One region of the Halalkalibacter sp. HAAS-P014 genome, then DNA from elsewhere that is predicted to be linked to it. Evidence: riboswitches for the same ligand, from Rfam matches in the RefSeq annotation. Region 1 holds a riboswitch; each other region holds the start of a gene.
What was found. Region 1 has a riboswitch for cobalamin ahead of AC1FXZ_RS16770 (ribonucleoside-diphosphate reductase subunit alpha). Riboswitches for the same ligand answer to the same signal wherever they lie in the genome.

Region 1 (3,217 bases):
CTGCAAGTTTAGGGTTAGGTTCACAGCAAATAAACGCAGGCCTGGAGTATTTGGTCGGAATTCCAAATAACTTTATGATTCAAATGGTAATTATGGGTATTATAACTGTTCTTTTCATCATTTCAGCGAATACAGGAATTTCAAAAGGGATTAAGTATTTGAGTTTAGCGAATATGTCAATTGCGACGGTTTTATTTTTTGCGATGTTGATTCTTGGCCCTACATTGTTTTTACTGAATATGTTTACGACGAGTTTAGGAAGTTATTTGCAAAATTTAATTCCCATGGGCTTACGTTTGGCACCTTTTGATGCAGATGAAGCAGCATGGACTCAGAACTGGACTGTTTTCTATTGGGCATGGTGGGTCTCTTGGACACCATTTGTGGGGATGTTTATCGCGCGTGTATCAAAAGGTCGAACGATCCGTGAGTTTACTGTAGCCGTTCTTCTTGTTCCGGCAATGGTTTGTGCGGTTTGGTTTACTGTATTTGGTGGTACAGGAATATTTTTAGAGTTTACCCAAGGTTTAAATGTTTCTGGGCAATCACTTGAGACGGCGCTTTTTTATGTTTACCAGCAGTTGCCTCTTGGTGCTATTTTATCGATCCTGACGGTGGCGTTAATTACAACGTTCTTCGTAACATCTGCTGATTCAGCAACCTTTATTTTAGGGATGCAAACAACAGGGGGAAATCTAAACCCATCAAACCGGGTGAAAGTGACATGGGGGTTAATTTTAGTCGCTTCTACGGTAGTTTTAATGGCTTCAGGAGGACTAACGGGATTACAAGCTGCAATTATTGTTAGTGCCTTGCCACTTTCGTTTATTGTTTTGTTGATGTGCTATGGGCTTGTAAAAGAGTTAAATCAAGAATTGAAAGAACAGAGTAATCCGGTAAAGGTGAAAGAAATTAAAAGGAAAAAAGCAAGCTAATAGTTATGAATCTAGTAGGTCTATCGGTTACTTATAATAAGGCATCGATAGATCTATTTTTCTTTTTGAAGAAGAAGAAGGAAGGTTTTCCTTGCAATAGGGTAAATCTTCCTTTAACATATACAATATATCGTATTTAAAAGGTTTGAATACAACTATATATTGATTTTGTGGAATGAACGGTGTCAAATAGACTTAATAGGGAATCTGGTAGAAAGCCAGAACTGCCCCCGCAACTGTAAGTGCCGATGAAATGAGAGGTCCACTGTGCTTTTAAGCTAGCATGAAAAACTAGCTTGCATGGGAAGGCTCAAAGTAGGGTGAAGCACGAGTCAGGAGACCTGCCGTCATTTTTTAGTCAGCTATCTTCGGGGTGTGAGAAGTGAGACGGCAATGAAGCAGGCCAAAGTGCATTTTGGGGGCCATAGTCTTATTTCTTACGCCGTTTTACGCTCTTTCTCATACTAGGAGAAGGGGCGTTTTTTCGTTTACTTTTAAAGGAGGAGAAAGAAATGACACAAGCTAAGGTAAGAAAATCATCAATTGAACAAGTACATAATCAGATTGAGGCATTAATGAGCTTATTTCCTAAGCTGGACTTTGGTGCATATAAGGAGAAAGTTGAACAAACAATTGCAGCCAAAGGGGATATGTCAGCTGATGAGCTAACCAATTTGCTAGTATTGTCTGCGGTGGAGAGAATTTCAGCCGAAGAACCAGATTGGACTTATGCAGCAGCTAATCTTTTTTTAAAACAGCTCTATAAAAAAGCCACGATCTCGAGAAGGTATGATGCTAATTTTCAATATGGATCCTTCTATCAATTAATTCAAGAGTTAACAAACATGGGGATCTATTCGAAGGACATCTTGCAGGAGTATTCGAGAGAGGAATTAGAGGAATTAGAAAAGATAATTGTTCCTGAACGTGACTCGTTGTTTACATACATCGGAATAGTAACACTAGCAGATCGATACTTAGCGAAATCTCATCGTGCGAACGTATATGAACTTCCTCAAGAGCGGTTTTTAATCATTGCCGCTACGTTAATGATGAAAGAACCTAAAGAAAAACGTTTGGATCTTATTAAAGAAGCCTACTGGGCCATCTCGAATTTATATATGACGGTTGCAACTCCGACATTAGCGAATGCCGGCAAAAGCTATGGTCAGCTCTCAAGCTGCTTTATTGATACGGTAGACGATAGTTTACGAGGTATATATGACAGCAATACTGATATTGCCACACTAAGTAAAAGTGGGGGAGGAATCGGTGCATACTTAGGTAAACTGCGCAGCCGTGGGAGTGATATTAGAGGGTTTAAAGGGGTTTCTTCCGGTGTCATTCCTTGGATGAAACAGCTAAATAACACGGCAGTCAGTGTTGATCAACTAGGACAGAGACAGGGTGCAATCAGTGTTTATTTGGATGTTTGGCATCGCGATATATACAGTTTCTTAGCAGTGAAATTAAATAATGGCGATGAAAGACAGCGTACTCATGATTTGTTTACAGGGGTTTGTATACCAGATTTATTTATGGAAAAAGTAGAGACGCGTGAAGAGTGGTATCTATTTGACCCTCATACCATTCGTCAAACGTTAGGGTTTAGTCTAGAAGATTATTATGATGAGGAAAAAGGATCAGGGAGTTTTCGTAAAAAGTATGAGCAATGTATGGAAGCAGCAAACAATGGATTATTAGGTGAAAAAGGACAAGTATGGGATGTTGTTCCAGCCATTGATATTTTCAAAGAAATTATGAAAAGTCAGCTTGAGACAGGGACGCCGTATATGTTCTATCGAGACACCGTGAACCGGGCTAATGCCAATCGCCACCAAGGTATGGTTTATGGCAGCAATCTGTGCACAGAAATCACCCAAAACATGAAAGCGACTACGGTTAGCGAAGAAAGAACGGAAGATGGAAAAATTATCGTTGAGAAAGAACCCGGAGATTTTGTTGTTTGTAACTTATCTTCAATCAATCTAGCAAAAGCAGTAACAGAAGATGTATTAGAGAGATTGATTCCGATTCAAGTGCGAATGCTTGATAACGTTATTGATTTAAATAATATTCCTGTTCCTCAAGCACAAATAACGAATCAAAAGTACAGGTCAATTGGGTTAGGTACATTTGGATGGCATCACTTACTTGCGTTAAAAGGGGTAAAGTGGGAGTCAGAGGAAGCGATAGAATACGCGAATACGTTATACGAAGAAATTGCTTTTTTAACGATAGGGGCGAGCTGCGAATTAGCAAAGGAAAAAGGGTCATACCCA
Region 2 (3,217 bases), on a different contig from region 1:
ATTCTTTTATAATGGTTTTATTTGTATAGCCACCTGTTAAATTTTTCACTTTAATCAACTTCTATCCCTCCTCCCAATTCTTTCTCTAATCAAAAGCAACGCAAATACTGGCGCTCCAATTAAAGCTGTAATTACGCCAATAGGCAGTTCTTTAGGAGCAATAATGGTTCTAGCCATTAAATCTGCTAATACAAGAAAAGCCCCACCAATTAACATTGAAAGTGGCAGAACATGCCTGTGGTTTGGGCCTGTTATAAGACGTACTAAATGAGGTATAACGAGGCCGACAAATCCAATTGAACCTGATACAGCTACCGCTGCTCCTGTTAATAAGGAAGCTCCGATCAGAATATTGATTTTCCCCTTCTTCACATCGACACCGATATGATCTGCAGCTTCCTCCCCTAGAGCAAGAGCATTTAATTCCCGGTAGTGAATAATGAGAATGAATGACCCGATCATCATAAATGGTAAAATGAGTTGAACATGGCTCCAGCCTCTCATTCCAACACTGCCGTATAACCAATAAATAATCTGTGTCATAGAATCCCGATCACTTAATGAAATGATTAATGACGTAATCGCCCCAATAAAAGCACTAATGATAATACCAGCTAGAATAATGGTTTCAATAGCCATACTTCTGCTGCTTAACCTAACTAGTCCAAATACAATGAGCAACGTAATAAACCCACTTATAATCGCGACAACCGGAAGAGTGAAACTCCCTAAACCTACAATCGTAACTTGAAAAAACAGTACGAATACAGCACCTAAGGCCGCGCCTGATGACACCCCAATTGTAAAGGGATCCGCTAATGGATTACGTAAAATACCTTGGAAAGCTGCACCAGCGAGAGCTAGTGATGCCCCTACACAAAAAGCAAGTAAAACCCGTGGGAAACGAATATTCCAAATGATCATTTCTTCATTGAGAGGAATATCATTAAGCCACCCAAAGTTAAAAACATTTTCGGAGATAATATGTAAAATAGTAGGAATTGGTATGACAACACTGCTTATCAATAAGCCAAGGAGGGCTGTACCTAGTACAAACCCTCCACTTAAAACATACCACCAAACAATTCTATTCTGCAAAAACTTCCGGATAGATGAGTTTGGCAAGTGTTTCCACCCCTTCAATTAAACGAGGGCCAGGTCTCGTAACCGTGTCGTTATCGACATCAAATACTTGCTCCTCTTTAACAGCAGGCACTACGGCCCATCCATCACGTGATAATACTTCGTCTCTTGGATTTTCTACATAATAACCATAAGTAGTAATAATCACTTCAGGGTCTAGTTGGACAATTTCTTCTTCCGTTAACTTCACCCAACCGTCGTGATTTTCTGCAACGTTAATAGCTTGGATAGATTCGAGCATTTCATTCATAAATGTATTTTGACCTGTAGTGAAAATATCTGGAGCCGGCGATACTTCAACCCAAACTTTTTTCTTATCCGTAACAGTTGCTTCTGCCTTTTCAATGATCACTTTATGTCGTTCTTGCATATCAGTAATAAGCGCATCTGCTTCAGCCTTGCTTCCAGTAGCAGCAGCAATCATTTCAATCTTGCTATACACATCGTCAAAAGATGTAGCACTTCCAGTCACAATAACATTAATACCAGCTTCTTCATATTGCTGTAAAATATCTGGATGCGTATTATAGTGATAATCTGTAACCAGTGCGATATCTGGTAAAAGAGTTAAAACAAGTTCAGCATTCATATCTTGCGCACCAACTTTTTCAATCTCTTGCGCTTCAACAGGATAATTACAGTAATCGGAAACACCGATTACTTTATCGCCTAATCCAAGTGCAAACGTAATTTCTGTATTACTAGCTTGGATAGAAACAATCGTTTCTGGTTCTGATTCAATTGTAACTTCACGATCTGCATCATCAATGATCGTTACAGGAAACAGATCTTCACTTTCCACTTCATTACTGCTTTCAGGAGGTACATCCTCTTCATCTTGATTGTTTTGCGCTTCTGTTCCACAACCTGTAATAATCGCCATGCTTAACAAAAGAACAAGAACAGCTAACCCCCACTTTTTCAAAAACTCCAAATTCATTTTCTTACCCCTTTCTACTTTTGAGCAACAAAAAAACGCTATTCCAAAGGAAAAGCGTGAATGTAAAGGCACATATGTATCCAGTCTATTAAAAAATAAATAAACATGTATGCAATCTAGCAAACGATTACTAGAAAGCCTGCGCTTAAACATTCCTTTCCTCGAGGAAGCTTAAAAAACAATATAGGCAGGTCTCCTGACTTGCGAATCAACGTAGGGTTACCCTTCCCATGCAACTTGCACAGTGGATTTTAGCTAACCTTCCTTATCGCTTACAGTGGCGGGACCGTGTTGGAATTGCACCAACTTCCCTCTTAGTCTCAAATGAAATAAAACCGAACATTTAAGAAACCTATTTGCTTAATATTCATTTTTGCTCTAGAAGCAATTATAAAAGAGTTCCTTTCACTTGTAAATAACTTTATTTCTGAAATTTCGACTTCTATCAACATTTTTCTTACTTATATAGTTAAATTTACAGATTTAAGTATAACGAGAAAATTTAAGCATCGGCAAATATGATTCTTCTATTTACAAAGAGGAAAAAGAAAGATAAAATACAAACCGTAATAATTACTATTTATAACTGTTTTTAATTCCAATTAAAAAAGGAGAATATATAAATGAAAAAAGTTCCTGTTACAGTACTAAGTGGTTATCTAGGTTCAGGTAAAACAACATTATTAAACCACATCCTAACAAATCGTGAAGGCTTAAAAGTCGCTGTAATCGTAAATGATATGAGTGAGATAAACATTGATGCGAAGCTTGTGAAAGGTAATGGATTTTCAAGAACAGAGGAAAAACTTGTAGAACTTCAAAACGGCTGTATTTGTTGTACCCTTCGTGACGATCTAATGCAAGAAGTTGAACGAATCGTTGATGCGGGAGACATCGATTACATTGTCATTGAATCGTCTGGAATTAGTGAACCCGTACCTGTTGCCCAAACATTTACGTATATTGATGAAGAACTCGGAATTGATTTAACGAAAAAATGTACACTTGATACTCTCGTAACAGTTGTTGATGCGAATCGTTTTTGGGATGACTATGCTTCAGGTGAGTCGCTACTTGATCGTAAACAAGGTACAGATGAATCTGATACACGTGAAATATCTGATCTTCTAGTCG
Region 3 (3,217 bases), on a different contig from region 1:
TCTTTCTATTACACATTTACCAATATATGAAAACAAACTTAAAAAATACCTTGTTGTAGCACCATTTTTGGGGTTATGCTGAGCTAACTACTGTATCATCCGTTTTCCTTTCGTTTTCCACCTTTGAAGACGATCGCACTTCTCTCATATTCAACATCTTTTACTCCCTGTCGATGGTTCACGACTCGCGCAATCGCAAAAAAGTAATCCGATAGGCGATTTAAATATTTTAGTACGATAGGATTGACTTGCTCACCTTCTCGTTTAAGCCTCGTCACATATCGTTCAGCACGTCTTGTAATAGTACGACAAATATGAAGTGAAGCTGCCTCTTTTGAGCCACCCGGTAAAATAAAACGTTCTAATTCAGGTGCTTCTAAGATGTAGTTATCTATACGCTGTTCTAAAAAGTCAACGATTTCTTGCTTGACCTTATATGGATGCTCATTTGTCACTTTAATCATCGCTAAGTCACCACCACAATCGAATAATTCATGTTGGACTTTGAAAAGCTCAGCCTTGATATCAGGAAATACGTCTTCTTCTAATTGGGCCACTACCTGTCCAATAAAAGAATTAAGTTCATCTGTTGTACCATAAGCGATAACTCTCGTATCATCTTTAGCAATTCGTCCTCCTATAACACTTGTTTTCCCTTCATCTCCAGTTCGAGTATAAAGTTTCATCGAAATTCCCCCTAGTAATTTAGTTTATTAAAATATTTTCTTTACAACTTTTATCACAATTCATGCTGTAATTAACACAACTACTATGTACATGCATGCATTCATAGTATACATGATTATGATTTTTTTCATAGTTTCGCACCAGTAAAACTTTTTTCGGTTTGTATCATTCTCAAAAAGCTATTGACAAGTTTCCTTCTCTACGCTAAAGTTGAAATCAATTTCATATGTTGGAAATAGGTACTTTGAATGTTTGTTCAAAGTTTAAAAGGGAATCCGGTGAAATTCCGGAGCGGTCCCGCCACTGTAATAGAGGAGTTATTATGTCAAATGTCACTGGTTAACGCCGGGAAGACCATAATAACGAAGATACTAGAGCCAGGAGACCTGCCTGTTTCAACAACACTGCTTACCTACGGGAGATGGGGAGGTGTTAACTGTATTTCATTAATATTTCTATGGATATCGTTACCACTTTTTCTGGTAATGATATCCTTTTTTGTTGATTAATATAAAATTGGAGGAATTTAACAATGAAAACGATTAGAAGTAGTAACTTAGGCTATCCACGTATAGGTGAACAACGAGAGTGGAAAAAAACACTTGAAGCATTTTGGGCTCAAACGATCTCCGAAGAAATTTTTGTAGAACAAATGAAAGCATATCGGTTGCAACATTTACAAAAACAATTAAATAAGGGTATCGATCTAATACCTGTTGGTGATTTTTCTTATTATGACCATGTTCTTGATACTGCAACAATGTTTGGTCTTGTGCCAAAGCGCTTTGATTATTCTAATGGCCCTGTTCCACTTCATACATACTTTTCAATGGCTCGTGGAACACAGCAAGCTCATGCTTGCGAAATGACTAAATGGTTCGATACCAATTACCATTACATCGTCCCAGAACTAGATCATAGACAGCCAACTCTAGTCGAAAACCGGCCATTACAAGCATTTTTAGAAGCAAAAGAAGAATTAAATATTGAAGGGAAACCGGTTATACTCGGACCTTTCACGTTTTTAAAACTATCAAAAGGGTACAAGTCTAAGGAGTTTGCTAATCTTCTTGAACGTTTTATACCTGTATATACCCAATTATTATCCGAACTCGCCAATGCCGGATGTACATTTGTTCAAATTGATGAGCCCTACCTTGTAATGGATTTAACAACGGATGAAATATCACTTTTCTCTAAACTGTATGAAGAAATTACAAGCAACATTCCTCACCTAGATATTATGCTACAAACATATTTTGAATCAGTGTCTCATTATCAGGAATTAATGAATCTCCCTGTCAAAGGAATTGGCCTTGACTTTGTTAATGGATACTCAGAAAACCTAAAATCAATTCAAGCGTATGGATTCCCAGAAGATAAAATTCTTGGAGTCGGACTAATCGATGGAAGGAACATTTGGAAAAATAAATTAAGTCAAAGTCATGATATTTTAACAAGTATATCCCAACTTATTCCATTAGAAAACCTACTTGTACAACCGTCCTCTAGCTTGCTTCATGTTCCGGTTTGTTTAGAGCATGAAACAACGTTAGACCCTTTAATAAAGAATGCATTAGCCTTTGCTGATGAAAAGTTAGATGAATTGAGCTTGTTGAAAGACGCAGCGAAAGAACCTACATCTGCTAGACTTGCAGCGCTAAAACATTATCAGCAGTCCGTTGAAAAACTTGAAGCCTCATCTTGGCGTGATAAGAAAGAATTAACGAGTCTTCGAACAGAAAGAATGAAGCCTTTCTCTGAAAGATATCAACTCCAAAATCAAAAATGGAATTTGCCAATTCTTCCTACAACGACCATTGGCAGCTTTCCACAAACAAAGGACATTCGCAGGGCTCGTTTCAAATGGAAAAAAGGTGAATTAACAGCAGAAAACTATGAGGCAAAGATTAACTCAATGATTGAAAAATGGGTCCGGATTCAAGAAGACTTAGATATTGATGTACTTGTACATGGTGAATTTGAAAGAAATGATATGGTAGAATTTTTTGGTGAAAAGTTAGCGGGTTTTGCTTTTTCAAAAAATGGCTGGGTACAATCTTACGGTTCGCGTTGCGTGAAACCACCGATTATCTTCGGGAATGTTTCATTCACTAGTCCAATGACAGTTAAAGAAACGATTTATGCACAATCACTAACAACAAAACCAGTTAAAGGAATGCTTACAGGGCCTGTTACAGTTTTAAATTGGTCATTTGTTCGGAATGACATCCCACCTAAAGAAGTAGCATTTCAAATTGCTGAAGCTTTACTTAAAGAAGTCCAGGCATTAGAGAATAATGGAATTACGATGATTCAAGTTGATGAGCCAGCTTTACGGGAAGGCCTTCCTTTAAAAAAGAAAGATCATAGCAATTATCTGACGTGGGCAGTTGACTCATTCCGGATGAGTACGTCCACTATTGCAGATACAACTCAAATCCATACTCACATGTGCTATAGCGATTTCAAAGAAATTATTGAAGCTATTAAATCATTAGATGCAGATGTTATTTCAATTGAAACTTCT
Region 4 (3,217 bases), on a different contig from region 1:
CGACGCCCTTTTGTACGAAGTTATCCAAACCATCTACGTTGACATTATATTCGGAAATAACTTCACCACCTACTACATAAGGAGCTAATGCCGTTAATACCATGGCTGTTGTATCGGTGTCACTTGTCGAACTTTTATTCCATGCCCAGCCACCATCTTCATTTTGGTTTTCAATTAAATGGTCAACTAATCTTTGTCTTGTCCACTCTGCATTTTGCGGGACCTCAAATTGCGCACTATCTAATGCTATAAGCCCATAAATAACGCCATTTAACCCTTGTTCTGCAACATCTCCATTATAGATTTTTTCTACAAAGTTATGCCCTTCAAAGTTTGTTGGGTCTCCTCCAGCTGCTAAAATGCCTAAAGTATAACGCTGATAATCTGTACTATTTGGAAATGTTCCATTTGTCTCTTCTGTAACCATTTTTACATCCTCTAAGTAACTTACAGGAATTGATTCACCTGCTTGCTTTAATGCGACAGCCTCCCATTCACCAATTTGATTGTTTAGTACATATTGTACTGCCAAATCAATGTACACCTTCAATTCATCATGTCGAGAGCTTATCACATCTTCTTTATCAGTTTCTTCAGGCGTTACGTCATCTAATGATTCATAAATAAAAGATATTTCATCTCCATTTTCAAGCTGATAATCACCAACTCCGACAGAGGCCGGTTCCCCGTTCACATGAAAAGCCCAGTAATTTGAATCATCAGCCTTTAACCCACCAATACCTTGAATCATAGGACCCCATTGTTCATTCATTTCAAAATCAATATTTTCTACTATTACCTTTAATAAATCAAAAGCATTTGCTTCATCAATATAGGAAGTACTAATTGGTTCTACTATCGTTCCTTCATTTCCAATTACTTCAATTGAAGCCATCGGTAATTCTACTTCCCAATCAAGATAATTATAAGTTAAGTGATCCTCTTCTTGAACGACATAACTATCAGATCCTACCGGTGCACTAATACCATTAATGAAGAAAGCCCAAAAAAATGTTCCCTCGGCTTCTAACCCTTTAATCCCAGTAATCATTTTCCCCATAGAGGGATCATCGGTAAATTGCACATTCTCTTCTCCAATTGTATTTACTAGGACATCAAATGCTGTATCTCCTTCATCAAACGTAAAATCAGCAGTATCTAGTAATACTTCATCCTCATCTACAACTGTGATCGTTTCACTATTCGCAGTACTTGCTAACGTCTTAGTTGAAATCCCTGTTAAGATCAAAACAAATACTAACAGAAATCGCATATGTAAATTAATAAATCGGTTCATTCTCTCTCTCCCTTAATTTTTCATAAAATTTCGCCATAAAAAAAACCCCTATAGAGGAGAGTTAGAAAAAAGTTAAGAGGAAATGCTATAACATCATAACCGTCTTAACACCCATCTATCCTCGTAGAAAATGGTGGTATAAAATAGGCAGGTTTCCTGGCTCATGATCATAGCTTCCTATGCCTTCCCATCTATAGACAGTGACATTTATAGGTTGCTCCCATTTACAGTGGCGGGACCGCGTTGGCTTTTCACCAACTTCCCTATTAAGCGAGTACCATCTTCAAAAAACATTAAGACAGCACTAGCACCTAAATTACTTATATATTTTTATGTCGACATAATTATACAAAACATTCGAACCTTTGTATATATATATTTGCTAGAAAACAAGCTATGGGGTCTGACCCTTACCCCCTAGGGGTAAGGGTCAGACCCCACTTTACTGAACTAAATTGAGTTATCAGCGTTAATATATCCGGTTCCATAAATATTTGGATCTCTTTCTGTCCATAGGTCAGTCCCATTACGCAAACGCTCTTTCACTTCAGTTGGTGATAGCTCAGGATGTTGTTCTAACATAAGTGCTATGATTCCTGCACAAATAGGCGTAGCCATCGAAGTACCTGATAAAATTAAATAGTCTGAGTCAACTCTACTTCCTTTCATTAACTTATCTAAATATGATTTAGGTGAACGTAATGAAACAATGTTTACACCAGGAGACAATAAGTCGGGTTTTTCTACACCATATATTGTCGGCCCTCTGCTCGAAAAACTTGCTACGTCATCATCACTACGGTCTGGAGTATTGTTATCATCCAATGCACCTACCGTAATCACTTGTTGACTAACTCCAGGACTCGCTATCGTTTGTGGTTCAGGCCCCTCATTTCCAGCAGCGACACAAACAACAATACCACTCTGCCACGCCTGCTCAACCATTCGAACCATAGGATCATCCCTTTCATTCTCATAACCAAGTGCCGAAGCACCTAACGAGAGATTCATAATATGAATCGGTTGATCCGGATTGGTATCATTATAATGGATACACCATTGTATCCCTTGCATGACCGTCTCTAGAGAGCCAGATCCTAACTTATCGAGGACCTTGACACCAATAACATTTGCTTCAGGAGCCGGTCCTCGATATTGACCTGAAGAGGAAACTCCATTTCCAACAGCGTCTCCCGCACAGTGGGTGCCATGACCATTGTCATCGTAAGGATCCGTTCTTTGATTAATAAAATCAACAAAACCAATCAATCTATCAGCGAGGTCATGGTGAGGATAAATCCCTGTATCAATAATCGCAACTGTAACGCCTCTTCCCGTCAATTCAATCTCATTTCTTACCACGCTTCTTGCATTCGCTGCTGTAACAGCTGTATCAAGTAATGCATGTACCTCGCGATCCAATGAAATCCTTTTTATCCGAGGACATGAAACCAACAACTCTTCCAAAGCAGCAGGGGTAAGATCAGCACTACAGCAAGAAATACTTGAGAATTCATTTCGCATTCTACAGCCCATGTGCTTATTAAATACACTGTTCATATCAAGAGAGCTCTCTTTGAAGTACCCTTCCTCAACCTCAATAATCACCCTCATTTTTCGTGTCTTTTTTAGTATCGCCTCAAATGGCTTATGCAAAAAACATGGTGTCCACTTAAAAGGTTTATAGAAATGCAAAACCTTATCACGTAGTGGCTTATCTAACTTATGCGAATAGGTTCTTACCATTTGTACCATTTGTAAACCAAACATCTCTTTCAAACCTCCTTTGCTTAAGCTCTTATAATCTATGAGACTTAACGGAGGTTTGCAGCGATTCTTGTCCCTATCCCTAGTAAAATATGCTCCTACCTTTGTGTTTCTACAAATACTAATAAAAATTAGCCTCATTTCCTCTAAAGA

Region 2: it holds a riboswitch for cobalamin, as region 1 does, so the genes downstream of both, AC1FXZ_RS04400 (ABC transporter substrate-binding protein) here and AC1FXZ_RS16770 (ribonucleoside-diphosphate reductase subunit alpha) in region 1, are expected to answer to the same signal.
Region 3: it holds a riboswitch for cobalamin, as region 1 does, so the genes downstream of both, metE (5-methyltetrahydropteroyltriglutamate--homocysteine S-methyltransferase) here and AC1FXZ_RS16770 (ribonucleoside-diphosphate reductase subunit alpha) in region 1, are expected to answer to the same signal.
Region 4: it holds a riboswitch for cobalamin, as region 1 does, so the genes downstream of both, AC1FXZ_RS13020 (DUF4430 domain-containing protein) here and AC1FXZ_RS16770 (ribonucleoside-diphosphate reductase subunit alpha) in region 1, are expected to answer to the same signal.

Annotation. Positions count from the first base shown of each region.
Region 1 covers NZ_JBWQTV010000021.1:24,026-27,242, forward strand. The annotation lists gene AC1FXZ_RS16765 (glycine betaine uptake BCCT transporter) at 1-935, shown strand, start outside; cobalamin riboswitch at 1,099-1,298, shown strand; gene AC1FXZ_RS16770 (ribonucleoside-diphosphate reductase subunit alpha) at 1,448-3,217, shown strand, end outside.
Region 2 covers NZ_JBWQTV010000005.1:128,933-132,149, reverse strand. The annotation lists gene AC1FXZ_RS04410 (adenosylcobinamide amidohydrolase) at 1-49, opposite strand, end outside; gene AC1FXZ_RS04405 (FecCD family ABC transporter permease) at 55-1,125, opposite strand; gene AC1FXZ_RS04400 (ABC transporter substrate-binding protein) at 1,088-2,083, opposite strand; cobalamin riboswitch at 2,253-2,451, opposite strand; gene AC1FXZ_RS04395 (GTP-binding protein) at 2,707-3,217, shown strand, end outside.
Region 3 covers NZ_JBWQTV010000006.1:223,810-227,026, forward strand. The annotation lists gene AC1FXZ_RS05905 (cob(I)yrinic acid a,c-diamide adenosyltransferase) at 96-686, opposite strand; cobalamin riboswitch at 908-1,095, shown strand; gene metE (5-methyltetrahydropteroyltriglutamate--homocysteine S-methyltransferase) at 1,220-3,217, shown strand, end outside.
Region 4 covers NZ_JBWQTV010000016.1:52,606-55,822, forward strand. The annotation lists gene AC1FXZ_RS13020 (DUF4430 domain-containing protein) at 1-1,297, opposite strand, end outside; cobalamin riboswitch at 1,427-1,627, opposite strand; gene AC1FXZ_RS13025 (S8 family peptidase) at 1,748-3,067, opposite strand.